Regions from separate parts of the Streptomyces sp. NPDC047525 genome, predicted to be linked through region 3. Evidence: riboswitches for the same ligand, from Rfam matches in the RefSeq annotation. Region 3 holds a riboswitch; each other region holds the start of a gene.
The links. A riboswitch is a leader RNA that binds a small molecule or an ion and turns the genes downstream of it on or off. The one in region 3 is predicted to bind thiamine pyrophosphate.

Region 1 (4,050 bases), on a different contig from region 3:
CTCGTCGAGCAGACCGCCGCGGCCGAGCAGCGCGAGGAACGCGGTCCCGACGACGACCGTCGGCAGCACGAACGGCACCGTGACGACCGCCCGCAGAATCTGCTTGCCCCTGAACTCGAAGCGCGCGAAGACGTACGCGCCGGGGAGCGCGATCAGCAGCGTGAGCGCGGTCGACGCGAGCGCCTGCCAGGTGGTGAACCACAGCACGTGCCGGACGTCGGACTGCGCGAGGACATCGGCGATCCGCCCGAACTGCCACTCCCCGCCCACCTTCAGGCCGCGCGCGACGATCGCGGCGACCGGATAGGCGAAGAAGACGGCGAAGAACGCGACGGGCACGGCCATCAGGCCGAGCCGAGCCGCGCTCCCACGCGAGAGCCCCTTACGCCCCTTACGGGACTTGCCTACTTCAGTACGAGCGAGGTCCACGACTTGACCCACTGCTCGCGGTTGTCGGCGATCTTCTTCGGAGCCATGGTCTCCGGCTTGTCGATCGTCACGCCGTGCTTGACGAACAGCTCGGGCAGCTCGGCGTCCTCGCGCACCGGGTTCACGAACATGTTCAGCGGCATGTCGTCCTGGAACTTGGTGCTGATCAGGAAGTCGAGGAGCGCCTTGCCGCCCTTCTCGTTCTTGGCGTTGCTGAGCAGACCCGCGTACTCGACCTGCCGGAAGCAGGTGCCGGTCGCGACGCCGGTCGGCGCCTCCTTGGGCTGCGGCTTGGCGTAGAGCACCTCGACGGGCGGCGACGAGGCGTACGAGACGACGAGGGGCCGGTCACCCTTGGCCTTCTTCCCCCCGGCAGACCCGGAGAACTCCTCGTTGTAGGCCTGCTCCCAGCCGTCGACGACCTTGACGCCGTTGGCCTTGAGCTTCTTCCAGTAGCCCTGCCAGCCGCCGTCGCCGTACTGGGCTGCGGTACCGAGCAGGAACCCGAGACCGGGCGACGAGGTGGCGACGTTCTCGGTGACAAGGAGATCCCTGTAGGCGGGCTTGGTCAGATCCTCGAAGGACTTCGGCGGCGCCAGCTTCTTGTCGGCGAAGTACTTCTTGTCGTAGTTGACGCAGATGTCACCGCTGTCGACGGGCGTCACCCGATGCTTGCCCTGATCAACGCGGAACTGCGAGTTGACCTGGTCCAAGCCCTTGGCCTCGTAGGACTGGAAGAGTCCGTTGTCGAGCGCGCGGGAGAGCAGGGTGTTGTCGACGCCGAAGAAGACGTCGCCCTGCGGGTTGTCCTTGGAGAGGATCGCCTTGTTCACGGCGGCGCCGGCATCCCCGTCCTTGAGAACATTGACCTTGTAGCCGGACCGCTTCTCGAACTCCTTCAGTACGTCCTTGGAGACGTTGAAGGAGTCATGGCTGACGAGCGTGACGCTCTTGGAGTCGTCCTTGCCGCCGCTGCCCGCCGACTCGCTGCCGCAGGCGGAGAGCGCGACAAGCCCGAGACCGACGGCGACCGCGGTGACCGTGACCTTCTTCTTGGTGGTGCTCACTGAATTCATTCCTCCTGGAGTGACCAGGAAGAGACGCGGCCCTGCCCGCGGACCGGACCGGTCCGCGGGCAGGGCGCAACAGCTTGAGTGATGACCGAACTTCCTACCCGGAATGACCCGGGCAAGGTTCAGAGGGTCTGCGGCCAACCTGTCCTTGGCTGCCGCACTCTCAGCGCTGTGGCGCTCCCCTGTCGGAATATGAAGATGTGTTCCGGCTATGAAGTTGTGTTTCGGCCAGCCTAACGCTCGGACGCGGCGAGCTGACCGCACGCCCCGTCGATCTCCTGGCCACGGGTGTCACGAACCGTGACAGGCACCCCATGAGCGGCGATGGCATCCACAAAGGCCTTCTCGTCCTCCGGCCGGGATGCCGTCCACTTCGAACCCGGCGTCGGGTTCAGCGGGATCAGGTTCACGTGCACGGGCTTGTTCTTGAGCAGCCGCCCGAGCCGGTCACCGCGCCACGCGTGGTCGTTGATGTCGCGGATCAGCGCGTACTCGATGGACAGCCGGCGCCCGGACTTGGCCGCGTACTCCCAGCCTGCATCCAGCACTTCCCGCACGTTCCACCGCGTATTGACGGGTACGAGGGTGTCGCGGAGCTCGTCGTCGGGCGCGTGCAGCGAGATGGCGAGGCGGCACTTGAAGCCCTCGTCGGCGAACCGGTGGATGGCGGGCACCAGGCCGACGGTCGAAACGGTGATCCCACGCTGCGAGAGTCCGACCCCGTCGGGCTCGGGGTCCGTCAGCCGGCGGATGGCTCCGGTCACGCGGTTGTAGTTGGCGAGCGGCTCGCCCATCCCCATGAAAACGATGTTGGAGAGCCGGGCGGGCCCGCCCGGAATCTCCCCGTCCCGCAACGCACGCATGCCGTCGACGATCTGGTGCACGATCTCGGCGGTCGACAGATTCCGGTCAAGACCGGCCTGCCCCGTGGCACAGAACGGACAGTTCATCCCGCATCCGGCCTGCGACGAGATGCACATCGTCACGCGGTCCGGATAGCGCATGAGCACGGACTCGACGAGCGTCCCGTCGAAGAGGCGCCACAGCGTCTTGCGCGTGGTGTCGTCGTCACAGCTGATGTGCCGCACCACGGACATCAGCTCAGGAAGCAGCGCCTCCTGCAGCTTGCCCCGCGAACCGGCGGGAATGTCGGTCCACTGCTCCGGGTCGTGCGCGTACCGCGCGAAGTAGTGCTGCGAGAGCTGCTTGGCGCGAAACGGTTTCTCGCCGACAGCGGCGACGGCTTCCTTGCGCTCGGCGGGCGTGAGGTCGGCGAGATGCCGCGGCGGCTTCTTGGCTCCGCGGGGCGCGACGAAGGTGAGTTCTCCGGGTACAGGCATGGTCCATCCAGTGTCGCAGACGCCGGGGGCCCGGCCAGGTCACGGCCTATGGGTGGTGGTCGTTGTTGGTCACCGCTGGTGGGTGTGGGCCCCCCTTGGACGGCCCAGGGACGGCCCGGCCCTTCGCAGGCTGACCTGTGCCAGAGGCGAAGTGGGTCACGGAGAAAGCGCAGCGGTCGGCCCCTGGAGGTGAGACGCCTGTCACCACTCTTGGGTGCCACGCCGAACGCCCGCTGACAACAGGGCGTTTCCTGTCCCGATTTGGCGAGGCCACTCTCAGAGCTCGTCCGCAGTGACTCGACCTTCGAGACAGGAACCCATACTTCACATGCGTGCACTCGCTATGGAGTTCCTACTTCATTGGCGAGACTAAATATCTCAGCGGCAATCTTTGGCTCCTGCGTCTTTGCATAGTGTGCGAGTGACTGGCGCAAGTGTTCGCGACCTTCAGGAGTAGGATTTCCACTTTCCCACGCAGAGCGATGCTTCCGCAACTCGCCGATCAACTTATCTCGCTCGACAGAGGGGGCTCCTCGTGTCGCGACCTCTACACCAGTAGAGGGAATATACAAGCGGATTTGATTGATGGCGGGTGCAGTCAACAGCTTGAGACGCTCCCCCTTCGCAGAGCATTGCGCGGATGCGACGCGGAACCCGTCGAAGCTGAACACCTTCGACAAAGAATTCTTTTTATAGAATTCTTTTAGGATGGACTTACCGTGAAAAAGCTCTAACGCCTTTCCAGAACTAAGGATTTCCCCTACTCTAACCCTAATCGAATCCGTCAAATCCGGTAGATTCTGCTCTGCGATCTTAGCTTTCAAGCTAGCGACTTGATCTTCGATATCTTCGATTGCCTGATCTGGATCCACTTTGTCTGTCGTAATCCATGCCCCTGGCATGGCGGCACGAATTCGAAGCCGCACCTCCTCCTCCACTCGACATGAGGCAATAGCATCAAGAGATGCTCTCACGTCGGCCAGCGAGGAAAGCCCGACTGTTGGGCCGTGATCCTTCAAGAGCTCCCACAACTGCTCTGCATCTAGAAGTAAATTCTCAATCATCGCGACGGGCCAGGCGACAACAAAATCAGGGATACCTGATGCTGAAGTATCTGAGTCCACGAGGCCAAAAACCGGCATTCCGGGAAGGTGCAGCGAAGCTCCGCGGAGAGATTTGGTGGCACTAACCACCTCCTTTCGACTTCT
Region 2 (4,050 bases), on a different contig from region 3:
GGCGGGCAGGAGCCTGCTCACCGCCCGGCATCCACCGGGCCGTCCGCGGCGAGGGCCGCGCGCAGCGCGCACAGACTGGCCAGGTCCGCGTCCCGCACGAACCGCTCCATCAACACGCCGGCCCGCCAGTAGCTCACCTCACGGACCGCATCCACGATCTCCGCGATCACCGCGCCCTGTTCAGCCGACGAAGCCCTCATCAGGACACCTTCTCCAAGGGAAGGGAGCACCAGAACCCGGAGGGATCCCACCCCCCACTCTCCTCCCTCCGACGGGCCGATTACCGGAATGGGCCCTGCTAGTTGCCACGTTGGCGTACGCGGATCACGAACCGGCACTTACCTTGCCGTTCAACCTCGGCGTGAGGTGAGTCGAGCGAGTGACTCCGTGGGCCAGCAGAGCCACTCGAGAAGAGGGCTAGTGACCACGAACCAGTGGACGCTGATTAGGCCTTGCTTCTTGTCCAGGATCAGTGGGGCTTCATCCCGGTAGACGTAGCGGAGGTATCGGCGACGGACCAGCGCTCCGGCTATCAGAAGCACTGGCGAGGCCACAAGGATGGCCACCGGGACCGAGGTCCTTGCGGTGGCGAGCTTCGCCTTCTCCTCGTATCGCATGCGCTCAGTGTGCTGATTGGAGCAGCACTGTCGTTGCCCGTCTTTCGGAGCGCGCTCGGCGCTCCAGCGGGATCTCGCACAGCTGCTGCCATCTGCTGCTCGCGGCAGATGACAGCCGGCCAGAATGCCTCCAACCAGGTGCCCGCATCTGCTGACGGCCTCGAGCCGATGGCTCGCAGGCTGCGCGCCATGCGGTCGATGACGCATTCCTGGGCCCGTGCTCATCGGCGAAGGCCGTGACGGTCGGGCTCGACGTGGCCGCCGTCGGCCTGCCACACCGGTTCCGCGTAGATCTCTGCGCCAATCGTAGGCAGATCTCCTTGGGGATGCCTTCGACGGCAGCCGCGCTGCCTGGTCGGCGAGCGGGGAAGCAGCAGCGGCATCTCGGCCCCGCTCCCCAGCACGCGCCAGGCGCCGCTCTTTCTGTCCGGGAGGTCGGCCTGGCAGGTTGGCACGTACCGGTCCAGGTGGCGATGCGGTGTCGCAGGAGGTCCAGTACCTGGGCATGGCCCTCCACCACACCGCTTGCGGCAGCAGTCGATGCGGACAGGTCTCGGCCTGGTGGCCAAGGGGTCCCTCGTCAGTTCCGCCAACAGATCCGTGTCGTTTCGTGAGGTACCCGAGTGCGAACTCCTGTTCCTGAAGGAGGTACATTGCGTAGCGACCACCGCGGGAGCTCGGGAGTAGCCGGGCTGAGAGGGCGGACGGGACTTGATCCCCTTTCCGCCGACCGCATGAACCTGGACCGGGTAATGCCGGCGTAGGAAGGGTGTTGACGATGGATACTGCCTCCGTACCTGCCCGGCACGGCACTGCCGTTTCCCGTGATGCCGTGGCGGATGTGATCGCGTCCCTGCGGACCTCCGCACCCCTTGTGCACTGCCTGACCAACGTCGTGGTGTCGCAGTTCACCGCGAACGTGCTGCTCGCGGCGGGGGCTGCCCCCGCGATGGTGCACAGCGCGGAGGAGGCCGGAGCGCTGGCCCGGGTGGCCGGGGGTGTCCTGGTCAACCTGGGAACGGTGACGTCCGTGACGGCGGCGGCGATGCGCGTCGCGGTCACAGAAGCGGCCGGGGCGGGGCGGCCGTGGGTGCTCGACCCGGTGGCGGTCGGCCCGCTGCCCTGGCGCACCGAGCTCGCCCACGAACTGCTGGAGAGCGCACCTCCGGCGGTCGTTCGCGGCAATGCTTCCGAGATCCTGGCCCTGGACGGCGGCACGGGCGGGCGCGGCGTGGACAGCACGGACGCCCCCGATGCCGCGCTGGCCGCGGCAGGCGCGCTGGCCCGGCGCTACGGCTGCGCGGTCGCGGTGAGCGGTCCGGAGGACGTCCTCACGGACGGGACGCGAGTGGTGCGCCTGGCCAACGGGCACCCGCTGCTGGCTCTGGTGACGGGAACGGGCTGCTCACTCGGCGCCCTGGTGGCCGCCTGCACAGCCGTCACCGGCGACGCTCTGCTGGCCGCCACTGCCGCGACCGGCCTGCTCACCGTGGCCGCGGAGGACGCCGCCACCCGCTCTGCGGGGCCCGGCACGTTCGCGGTCGCCCTGATCGACGCGCTGTACGAGCTCAGCCCTGAGCGGCTCGCCGAGGCTCTCAACCTGCGCTGAGCATGCGCGTACTGCGGGTCCTGCGTGAGCAGCGGCCTGGACACCACCCGCTGCAAAGGACCCGCCCGCCCTGGGGCGGCGCCCCCAGCACCGAGTCTGGCTGCCCTGTCCCCCATCTCGCGCCTGTGAACAACTCAAGGTCCGTGCACGTCAGGGCCTGCCCTTCCCCCGTACCTCCCGATGCGTTTCCCCCGCTTTTCCCCGGCCGGGAGACCCCAAGGAGTAACCCATGCGACCTCCTCTCGACCTGTCCCTGTATCTCGTGACCGACACCGGACTCTGCGGCCACCGCGGTGTCGGCCCTACCGTTGCAGCGGCCGTCAAGGGCGGCGTCACCGCCGTCCAGTTGCGTGATCCGGACGCGGACGCCCGCACGCTGTTCTCGCTCGGCCGGGTGATCCAGGCCGAACTCGCGGGCACTGGTGTCCCCTTGATCGTCAACGATCGCCTGGACGTGGCTGTCTGGCTGGACGCGGACGGCGTCCACCTCGGGCAGCGGGACGTCTCCCCCGAGACCGCCCGGTGCCAGCTCGGTCCCGATGCGTACATCGGCCTGTCCGTCAGCCGTCCCGAGCAGCTGGCGCACGTGCCGGACGCCGTCGACCACCTCGGTGTCGGTCCGGTGTTCCCGCAGTCCACCAAGCCGGACGCGGACGTCCCGCTCGGTCTGGGCGGCCTGGCCCAGATCGTTCGGGAGAGCCCGCTGCCCTGCGTGGCCATCGGCGGGATCGGCGTGTCCGAGGCCGCCGCGGTCATGGGAAGTGGCGCGGCCGGGATCGCTGTCGTCAGCGCGGTCTGCGGGCAGCCCGACCCCGAGGCCGCAGCCCGTTCCCTCGTTCGCACTCTGCGACAGGAGATCCCCGCGTGACCAGCCCGCCCATCGCCCTCAGCATCGCCGCCAGCGACCCCTCCGGCGGCGCCGGGATACAAGCCGACTTGAAGGCGTTCTCCGCCAACGGCGCCTACGGAACAGCAGTTCTGACCGCCCTGACCGCACAGAACACTCAAGGCGTCAGCGGCATCCATACCGTCCCCCCGGCGTTCGTCACCGAGCAGCTCGACACTCTGTTCGCCGACGTCCCGGTGGACGCCGTCAAGATCGGAATGCTGGCCGACGCCGCCATCGCCGAAGCCGTCGCAGAAGCCCTGGAGCGGCACCGCCCCCGGTATGTCGTCCTCGACCCCGTCATGGTCTCGACCAGCGGCCACCGCCTCCTCGAGGCCGATGCGGTGACGGTGCTGCGCGACCGTCTGCTGCCTCTCGCCGACCTCATCACGCCCAACCTCCCCGAGGCCGGCGACCTCCTCGGCACCGCCGCCGCAAGGAACCGCGCAGAAGCCATCGAGCAGGCCCACTCACTCCTCAAAACCGGCGCCAGGCGCGTCCTCCTCAAGGGCGGCCACCACACACACGACGCCGAGTCCGTAGACATCCTCGTCGACGCCACGGACGCCTCAGGCTCGGGCGTCACCGAGCTGTCCGCACCCCGCGTGAACACGCGCAACACCCATGGCACCGGCTGCACCCTCTCCGCCGCTATCGCCGCCCTGCGCCCGCAGCACGACGACTGGCACACCACCGTCAGTGCCGCGAAGGCGTACCTGACCGGGGCCCTGCGCGCGGCCGACACCCTGCATATCGGCCGCGGCCACGGACCCGTCCACCACTTCTACCAGTACTGGAGCTGAGCCCCATGACCACAACGTTCTGCGACGAGCTGTGGACGGCCACGGCCGAGATACGTGCGGCCATCGACAAGCTGCCGTTCGTCATCGCCCTCGGCGACGGCACCCTGGACCGGGAGAAGTTCGTCTACTACCTGG
Region 3 (4,050 bases):
GAAGGTCCGCGAAGAACTGCGCGAAAGCGGATCTGCCGCACCATCGATCCGGGAGCGAAGTCCCGAGGGTCCGGCGGAAGCCGGCTCCGGCGGCCTCGGTCTCGCCACCACGATGGGGGAGGTCACCACCCAGGCTTCTGGGGCGGGGGCCATCGCCGTCGTCGCGGTGCTCGCACCCGTACTCGCCGGGGCGGCCGCCGCGATCTTCCTGCTCGTCGGCTACATCCTGAAGATGCTCAACCCCGAGCCCGCCTTCGCGGACACCCTGCTCACCGCGGGATGGCTGTTCGGCGCGCTCACCGCAGGGGGCATCCTGATCGCGGCGGTCGGCCTGCTCCTGACGGCCCTGCGCAACGGCTCCACCTCGCTCCTCGCCGGTTCGTACGGCGATCAGAACGAGGAGGTGGTCCGCGCCAGGGAAGCCTGGGGCGAGGCACTCCTGGAGCGCGGCCTCCTTCCGTTCCTGCGGGAGGCGCTCGCGGATCCAGGGGCGGCGCACGCAGCTCGTACGCCGTCGGCGGACCCGAGCAGCCGCATGCCCCAACTCGGCTATCACAGGCCGGGATTCAGCAGCCCGGAAGGCGGCCCGGCGGCGGGACCGCGCCCGAGCTTCTCGAGCCCGGACTTCTCGAGCCCGGACTTCGGCGGTCCCGACCACAAGCCGGAGTAGCGGGCCAGGCACGGCTCCGGGCGGACGGCGGCGACCGCCCGCCCGAAGAGCCATGCCGTGACGCAGGTCCGTCGCGATCAGTTGACGATCAGCCGGTGATCAATCGGCGATCAGTCGGCGATCAGTCGGCAATCGGGAGATACACGCGGTTTCCGGCTGCCGCGAACTCCTTGGACTTCTGGTCCATGCCCGCCGCGATCTCGTCCTGCGTACCGCCGTGCTCACGCCGGATGTCGTGCGAGATCTTCATGCTGCAGAACTTCGGCCCGCACATCGAGCAGAAGTGCGCCGTCTTCGCGGGCTCCGCCGGCAGTGTCTCGTCGTGGAACTCCCGTGCCGTGACCGGGTCGAGGGCCAGGTTGAACTGGTCCTCCCAGCGGAACTCGAAGCGCGCGTCCGAGAGCGCGTCGTCCCAGTCCTGCGCGCCCGGGTGACCCTTGGCGAGGTCCGCCGCGTGGGCCGCGATCTTGTACGTGATGACCCCGGTCTTCACGTCGTCGCGGTTGGGCAGGCCCAGGTGCTCCTTGGGCGTGACGTAGCAGAGCATCGCCGTGCCCCACCAGCCGATCATCGCGGCGCCGATGCCCGAGGTGATGTGGTCGTACGCGGGTGCGATGTCCGTGGTCAGCGGGCCGAGCGTGTAGAACGGCGCCTCCTCGCAGATCTCCTGCTGAAGGTCGATGTTCTCCTTGATCTTGTGCATCGGGACGTGTCCCGGGCCCTCGATCATCGTCTGTACGTTGTGCCGCTTGGCGATCGTGTTGAGTTCCCCGAGGGTGCGCAACTCGGCGAACTGCGCCTCGTCGTTGGCGTCCGCGATCGAGCCGGGGCGCAGACCGTCGCCGAGCGAGTACGTCACGTCGTACGACGCGAGGATCTCGCAGAGCTCCTCGAAGTTCTCGTAGAGGAAGCTCTCCTTGTGGTGCGCCAGACACCAGGCCGCCATGATCGAGCCGCCGCGCGAGACGATGCCGGTCTTGCGGTTGGCGGTCAGCGGGACGTACGGAAGGCGCACGCCCGCGTGCACCGTCATGTAGTCCACGCCCTGCTCGGCCTGCTCGATGACCGTGTCCTTGTAGATCTCCCAGGTCAGCGCCTCGGCCTGGCCGTCGACCTTCTCCAGTGCCTGGTAGAGCGGCACGGTCCCGATGGGGACGGGGGAGTTGCGCAGGACCCACTCGCGGGTGGTGTGGATGTTGCGCCCGGTGGACAGGTCCATGACCGTGTCGGCGCCCCACTTGGTCGCCCAGGTCATCTTGTCCACCTCCTCCTCGATGGAGGAGGTGACCGCGGAGTTGCCGATGTTGGCGTTCACCTTCACCAGGAACTTCTTGCCGATGATCATCGGCTCGATCTCCGGGTGGTTGACGTTGGCGGGGATGACCGCGCGGCCCGCGGCGACCTCCGCGCGCACGACCTCGGGATCGAGGTTCTCGCGGATCCCGATGAACTCCATCTCGGGCGTGATCTCGCCGCGGCGGGCGTACGCGAGCTGCGTCACCGCCTGGCCACCGCGGCCCCGGCGCGGCTGGCGCGGGCGGCCGGGGAAGACCGCGTCAAGGTTCTTCAGGCCTCCGCGCGGCGAGGTGTGCTTGATGCCGTCGTCCTCGGGGCGGGGCGGGCGGCCCACGTACTCCTCGGTGTCGCCGCGGGCGATGATCCAGTTCTCGCGCAGGGGCGCGAGACCCCTGCGGACGTCGGTGTCGATGGACTCGTCGGTGTACGGCCCCGAAGTGTCGTACAGGGTCACGGCCTTGCCGTTGGTGAGGTGCACCTGTCGGACCGGCACTCGCAGGTCGGGGCGCGAGCCCTCGACATACGCCTTGTGCCAGCCGATGGACTTCCCGGCCTCGTCGCTCTCGTTCTGCGTCGAGGCAGGCGTGCGTGCGTCCGCTGTGGTCATGAGACCTACTCCCTACGCCGGCATTACCCGGTAACAGGTTCGGCGGTCGACGCAGCGAATTCCGTACGGCTCGTGCACTGTTTGTGCCACTTCGTACGGAGGTCAGCGCCCTCTCAGCCCGGTGCTCCGAGCTCCCGCGATTGCAAAGGTGGCTCCACGCTAGCGTCATATCGGGCGCGCTGAACAGAGGGCCCCCTCCGTTCTTGCGATGATCGGGCAGTGACCACCACTGAGCCGCCGTCCCAGCCGCCCGTCCCGAACGCGCCTCCGGAGCCGCATGGGCACTCCCACAGCCATGGTCCGGCGGCGCCCGTCTCCAAGCATCTGCGCAAGGTCATCGCCGCCGTACTGATTCCGTTCGCCACGGCGGTCCTCGTGGGGCTCGCGGTGTTCTGGCCCGGTGGCGCACCGTCCCACGAGCGCACCGGAGTCGGCTTCGACCGGCAGACCCAGTCGGCCGACGTCACGAAGGTGCAGGAGCTCCCCTGCAAGGACGTGAACGCCTCGCAGACCCCGCCCAACGGCGACACCTCCACCGCCGAGGGCCAGTCCGCGCAGTCCCGCGCGAAGGGCGTCTGCAAGAAGGCGACGATCGAGGTGACCAGCGGCAAGGACAAGGGCCGCACCTTCACCGAGATCGTCCAGCCGGACTCACCGCGGCAGTTGCGCGAGGGCCAGCAGGTGGTGGTCGCCTATGAGCCCACGGCCCCCGAGGCGCTGCAGTACTCGGTCACCGACGTGAACCGGAAGTTCCCCATGGCGCTGCTCGCCGGGATCTTCGCGCTCGCCGTCGTCGTGGTGGGACGGATGCGCGGCCTCATGGCCCTGATCGCCCTGGCGTTGAGCTTCGTCGTCCTGACGTTCTTCATCCTGCCCGCGATCCTCCAGGGCTCGAACCCGCTGGTCGTGGCGGTGATCGGGGCCAGCGCCATCATGCTGATCGCGCTCTATCTGTGCCACGGCCTCACGGCGCGTACGTCCGTCGCCGTCCTGGGCACGCTGATCTCACTGCTCCTCATCGGACTGCTCGGCTCGCTCTTCATCGGCTGGGCCTCGCTGACCGGCAACACGGACGACAACACCGGCCTGATCCACGGGCTCTACCCCGGCATCGACATGAGCGGCCTGCTGCTGGCCGGCGTCATCATCGGCTCGCTCGGTGTGCTCGACGACGTGACCGTGACCCAGACGTCCGCCGTCTGGGAACTGCACCAGGCCAACCCCACGATGGGCTGGCGCGGTCTGTACGGCGCGGCCATCCGCATCGGCCGCGACCACATCGCCTCGGTCGTCAACACCCTGGTCCTGGCCTACGCGGGCGCCGCTCTGCCCCTGCTGCTGCTGTTCTCGATCGCACAGAGCAGCGTGGGCACGGTGGCCAACAGCGAGCTGGTGGCCGAGGAGATCGTGCGCACCCTGGTCGGCTCGATCGGCCTGGTCGCCTCGGTGCCGGTGACGACCGCGCTCGCGGCCCTGG
Region 4 (4,050 bases), on a different contig from region 3:
TGCACCAGGAGGCGCTCGCCATACCGTCCCGAAGGGAAGGAGGAGCAGTCGCCGACCGCGTACACATCGGGCTGCGACGTCCGAAGGTGGTCGTCGGCCAGGATCTCCCGGTGAGCGCCCAGGGTGATGCCGGAGCCCGCGAGCCAGTCCGTGGCGGGGCGTGCGCCGATGCCGACGACGACCGCGTCCGCGGGCAGCCGGGTGCCGTCGTCCAGGAGGACGCTGCCGGGCTCGACGCGCTCCACGCGCGCGTGGGTGCGCAGTTCGGCCCCGGAATCGGCGTACCAGGACGTCATCGGCGCCGCGACCTCCGCGGGAAGGGCCCCCGCGAGCGGCCGCTCGGCGGCCTCGACGACAGTGACGGAGCAGCCCGCCTCACGGGCGGCGGTCGCGAACTCGGCGCCGATCCAGCCCGCGCCGACGACCACGATCCGGTGCTGCTCGGCGAGCACGGGCCGCAGCCGCTCGGCGTCGTCGAGGGTGCGCAGCAGATGGACGCCGGGGATTCCGGAGGCGCCAGGCAGCAGGATCGGCTGGGCGCCGGTGGCGATGACAAGGGCGTCGTACGGGACGGGGCCCCGCTCGGTGTCCAGTTCGTGGTCGTCGGGGCGCACGCCCGTGACCTCGTGGCCCAGGCTCAGCTCGATGCCGAGCGCCTCGAAGTCGATGTCGAAGGCGGAGCCCTCCGCCTTGCCGAGCAGCACGGCCTTGGACAGCGGTGGCCTGTCGTACGGCTGGTGGGGTTCCGCGCCGATCAGGGTGACCGCACCGGCGAACCCCCGCTCGCGCAGGGCCACGGCGGTCTGCACCCCCGCCATCCCCGCGCCGACGATGACGACCCGGCGCTCTTCGTGCCTCCGCTGCTCACTCACCCGATCACTGTAGGACGGCGGGCGACGCGCGCCTCAGGGTGCGACGGGGAGATCTCTGACACACCGTCACCGCCCATACCCGGACAGCTCCCCTACTGCCGCCGGGCGCCAGGGGCTAGGGTGGCCGTGCAGAGCACTCGCGGGAGCCCGGACGCACCGGGCTGAGAGGGAGGCTGGACGGCCTCCGACCGTACGAACCTGATCCGGGTCATGCCGGCGAAGGGAGGGGCTGGACGCCCATGCATTCACGTACACCACCCCGTACGACCCGCACGACCGACGTCGTGGTCGTCGGGGGCGGCATCATCGGCCTGGTCACGGCCTGGCGGGCGGCGCAGCGCGGCCTGTCCACCGCGGTCGTGGACCCCGAGCCGGGCGGCGGCGCGGCGCAGGTGGCCGCGGGCATGCTGGCCGCCGTCACCGAGCTGCACTACGGCGAGCAGACGCTGCTCGGCCTGAATCTGGCCTCCGCGCGGCGCTATCCGGAGTTCGCGGCCGAGCTGACGGAGGCGAGCGGCCGGGATCTCGGCTACCGCGCGTGCGGCACGCTCGCCGTCGCGCTCGACTCCGACGACCGCGCCCATCTGCGGGAGCTGCACGCCCTCCAGCAGCAGTCGGGGCTCGCCTCGGAGTGGCTGAGCGGGCGCGAGTGCCGCCGCCTGGAACCGATGCTCGCGCCGGGTGTCCGGGGCGGCCTTCGCGTCGACGGCGATCACCAGGTCGACCCGCGCAGGCTCGCCGCAGCGCTTCTCGTGGCCTGCGAGCGGGCGGGCGTCGTCTTCCACCGCGCGTGGGCCGAGCGCCTCACGGTCACCGGCGACCGGGCCACCGGAGTCGTCCTCGCCGACGGCACCGCCCTGGACGCCGGTCAGACCGTGCTCGCGGCGGGCAGCCTCAGCGGGCGCCTCTCCGGGGTCCCCGAGGGCGCTGTGCCGCCCGTGCGCCCCGTGAAGGGGCAGGTGCTCCGGCTCACGGTGCCCGAGCGGTACGCGCCGTTCCTGAGCCGCACCGTGCGCGCCGTCGTGCGCGGCAGCCACGTCTATCTCGTGCCGCGCGAGAACGGCGAGCTCGTCGTCGGCGCGACCAGCGAGGAGCTCGGCTGGGACACGACGGTCACCGCGGGCGGCGTGTACGAGCTGCTTCGGGACGCCCACGAGCTCGTACCCGGCATCACGGAACTGCCGCTGACCGAGACCCGCGCGGGCCTGCGCCCCGGCTCACCCGACAACGCGCCGCTGCTCGGCCCGACCGCGCTGCCCGGCCTCCAGCTGGCCACCGGCCACTACCGCAACGGCGTCCTCCTGACGCCCGTCACCGGCGACGTCATGGCGCACGCCCTGACCACCGGTGAACTGCCCGACGAGGCGCGGGGGTTCACCCCCGAGCGCTTCGTCCGCGATCCCCTCACGCAGCGCTTCATGGAGCAGCCCGCATGACTCTCTCAGCCGTTACCGCCGTCTCCGTCAACGGAGAGGCACGCGATGTGGCCGCGGGCACCACGCTCGAAGCCCTCGTCGCCACCCTCACCGCGGCCCCCTCCGGGGTCGCCGCCGCGCTCAACGAAACCGTCGTACCGCGCACCCAGTGGTCCACCACCCCGCTCACCGAAGGGGACCGCGTCGAGGTCCTCACCGCCGTCCAAGGAGGCTGAACCGACATGGCAGACGACCCCTTCGTCATCGGCGGGCTCACCCTTTCCTCACGCCTGATCATGGGTACGGGCGGTGCGCCGAGCCTGGACGTGCTCGAACGGTCCCTGACCGCCTCCGGGACGGAGCTGACGACGGTCGCGATGCGCCGTCTCGACCCCGGCGTGCAGGGCTCGGTCCTCTCCGTCCTGGACCGGCTCGGCATCCGGGTCCTTCCGAACACCGCGGGCTGCTTCACCGCGGGCGAGGCCGTCCTGACCGCCCGGCTCGCGCGCGAGGCGCTCGGCACCGACCTGATCAAGCTGGAGGTCATCGCGGACGAGCGCACGCTGCTCCCCGACCCGATCGAGCTGATCGACGCCGCCGAGACCCTGGTCGACGACGGCTTCACGGTCCTTCCGTACACGAACGACGACCCGGTCCTGGCCCGGAAACTGGAGGACGTGGGCTGCGCGGCGATCATGCCGCTCGGCTCCCCCATCGGCTCCGGGCTCGGCATCCGGAACCCGCACAACTTCCAGCTGATCGTCGAACGCGCGAGCGTGCCGGTGATCCTGGACGCGGGGGCGGGGACGGCGTCCGACGCCACGCTCGCCATGGAGCTGGGGTGCGCGGGTGTGATGCTCGCCTCGGCCGTGACGCGTGCGCAGGAGCCCGTCCTCATGGCCGAGGGCATGCGGCACGGGGTCGAGGCGGGGCGCCTCGCGTACCGGGCCGGGCGGATCCCCCGGCGGCACTTCGCCGAGGCGTCGTCGCCCGCGCAGGGCATGGCCCGGCTCGATCCGGAGCGGCCCGCGTTCTGAGCGTCGCGTGCCTGTCACAGCTCGGCTGCAGTCGGGCCCCGAGCCAACCCGGGCGGGCAACCGTGTCGGCGGTGGCTCGTAGACTCCCTGCGTGGACACGACCCTTCAGGACCCGCTCGTCGGGCAGGTGCTCGACGGCCGCTATCGCGTGGACGGGCGGATCGCGGTGGGCGGGATGGCCACGGTCTACCGGGCCGTGGACACCCGCCTCGACCGCGTGCTCGCGCTCAAGGTGATGCACCCGACGCTTGCCGCCGACGTCTCCTTCGTCGACCGCTTCATCCGCGAGGCGAAGTCGATCGCCCGGCTCTCCCACCCGAACGTGGTGGGGGTGTACGACCAGGGCGCAGACGGCGCGTACGTCTATCTGGCCATGGAGTACATCGCGGGATGCACCCTGCGTGACGTGCTCCGCGAGCGCGGCGCCCTGCAGCCGCGCGCGGCCCTCGACATCCTGGAGCCGGTCCTCGCCGCGCTCGGCGCCGCGCACCGCGCCGGGTTCGTGCACCGCGACATGAAGCCGGAGAACGTCCTCATAGGGGATGACGGCCGGGTCAAGGTCGCCGACTTCGGGCTCGTGCGCGCGGTGGACACCGTCACGAACACGACGGGCACGGTCCTGGGCACGGTCTCCTATCTCGCCCCCGAGCAGATAGAGCACGGCACGGCCGACACGCGTGTGGATGTGTACGCGTGCGGGGTCGTGCTCTACGAAATGCTGACCGG

Region 1: it holds a riboswitch for thiamine pyrophosphate, as region 3 does, so the genes downstream of both, ABZ833_RS35980 (thiamine ABC transporter substrate-binding protein) here and thiC (phosphomethylpyrimidine synthase ThiC) in region 3, are expected to answer to the same signal.
Region 2: it holds a riboswitch for thiamine pyrophosphate, as region 3 does, so the genes downstream of both, thiM (hydroxyethylthiazole kinase) here and thiC (phosphomethylpyrimidine synthase ThiC) in region 3, are expected to answer to the same signal.
Region 4: it holds a riboswitch for thiamine pyrophosphate, as region 3 does, so the genes downstream of both, thiO (glycine oxidase ThiO) here and thiC (phosphomethylpyrimidine synthase ThiC) in region 3, are expected to answer to the same signal.

What each region holds. Positions count from the first base shown of each region.
Region 1 covers NZ_JBEYTL010000017.1:91,660-95,709, reverse strand. Annotated here, with positions in the region: gene ABZ833_RS35985 (iron ABC transporter permease) at 1-345, opposite strand, end outside; gene ABZ833_RS35980 (thiamine ABC transporter substrate-binding protein) at 405-1,505, opposite strand; TPP riboswitch at 1,579-1,696, opposite strand; gene rlmN (23S rRNA (adenine(2503)-C(2))-methyltransferase RlmN) at 1,736-2,842, opposite strand; gene ABZ833_RS35970 (AAA family ATPase) at 3,184-4,050, opposite strand, start outside.
Region 2 covers NZ_JBEYTL010000018.1:78,548-82,597, reverse strand. Annotated here, with positions in the region: gene ABZ833_RS36810 (hypothetical protein) at 18-200, opposite strand; TPP riboswitch at 1,277-1,402, shown strand; gene thiM (hydroxyethylthiazole kinase) at 1,450-2,226, shown strand; gene thiE (thiamine phosphate synthase) at 2,456-3,094, shown strand; gene thiD (bifunctional hydroxymethylpyrimidine kinase/phosphomethylpyrimidine kinase) at 3,091-3,915, shown strand; gene tenA (thiaminase II) at 3,921-4,050, shown strand, end outside.
Region 3 covers NZ_JBEYTL010000009.1:231,904-235,953, reverse strand. Annotated here, with positions in the region: gene ABZ833_RS27165 (hypothetical protein) at 1-670, shown strand, start outside; gene thiC (phosphomethylpyrimidine synthase ThiC) at 792-2,573, opposite strand; TPP riboswitch at 2,566-2,721, opposite strand; gene ABZ833_RS27155 (YibE/F family protein) at 2,793-4,050, shown strand, end outside.
Region 4 covers NZ_JBEYTL010000004.1:298,928-302,977, forward strand. Annotated here, with positions in the region: gene ABZ833_RS13750 (FAD-dependent oxidoreductase) at 1-872, opposite strand, end outside; TPP riboswitch at 1,002-1,114, shown strand; gene thiO (glycine oxidase ThiO) at 1,112-2,308, shown strand; gene thiS (sulfur carrier protein ThiS) at 2,305-2,523, shown strand; gene ABZ833_RS13765 (thiazole synthase) at 2,530-3,324, shown strand; gene pknB (Stk1 family PASTA domain-containing Ser/Thr kinase) at 3,416-4,050, shown strand, end outside.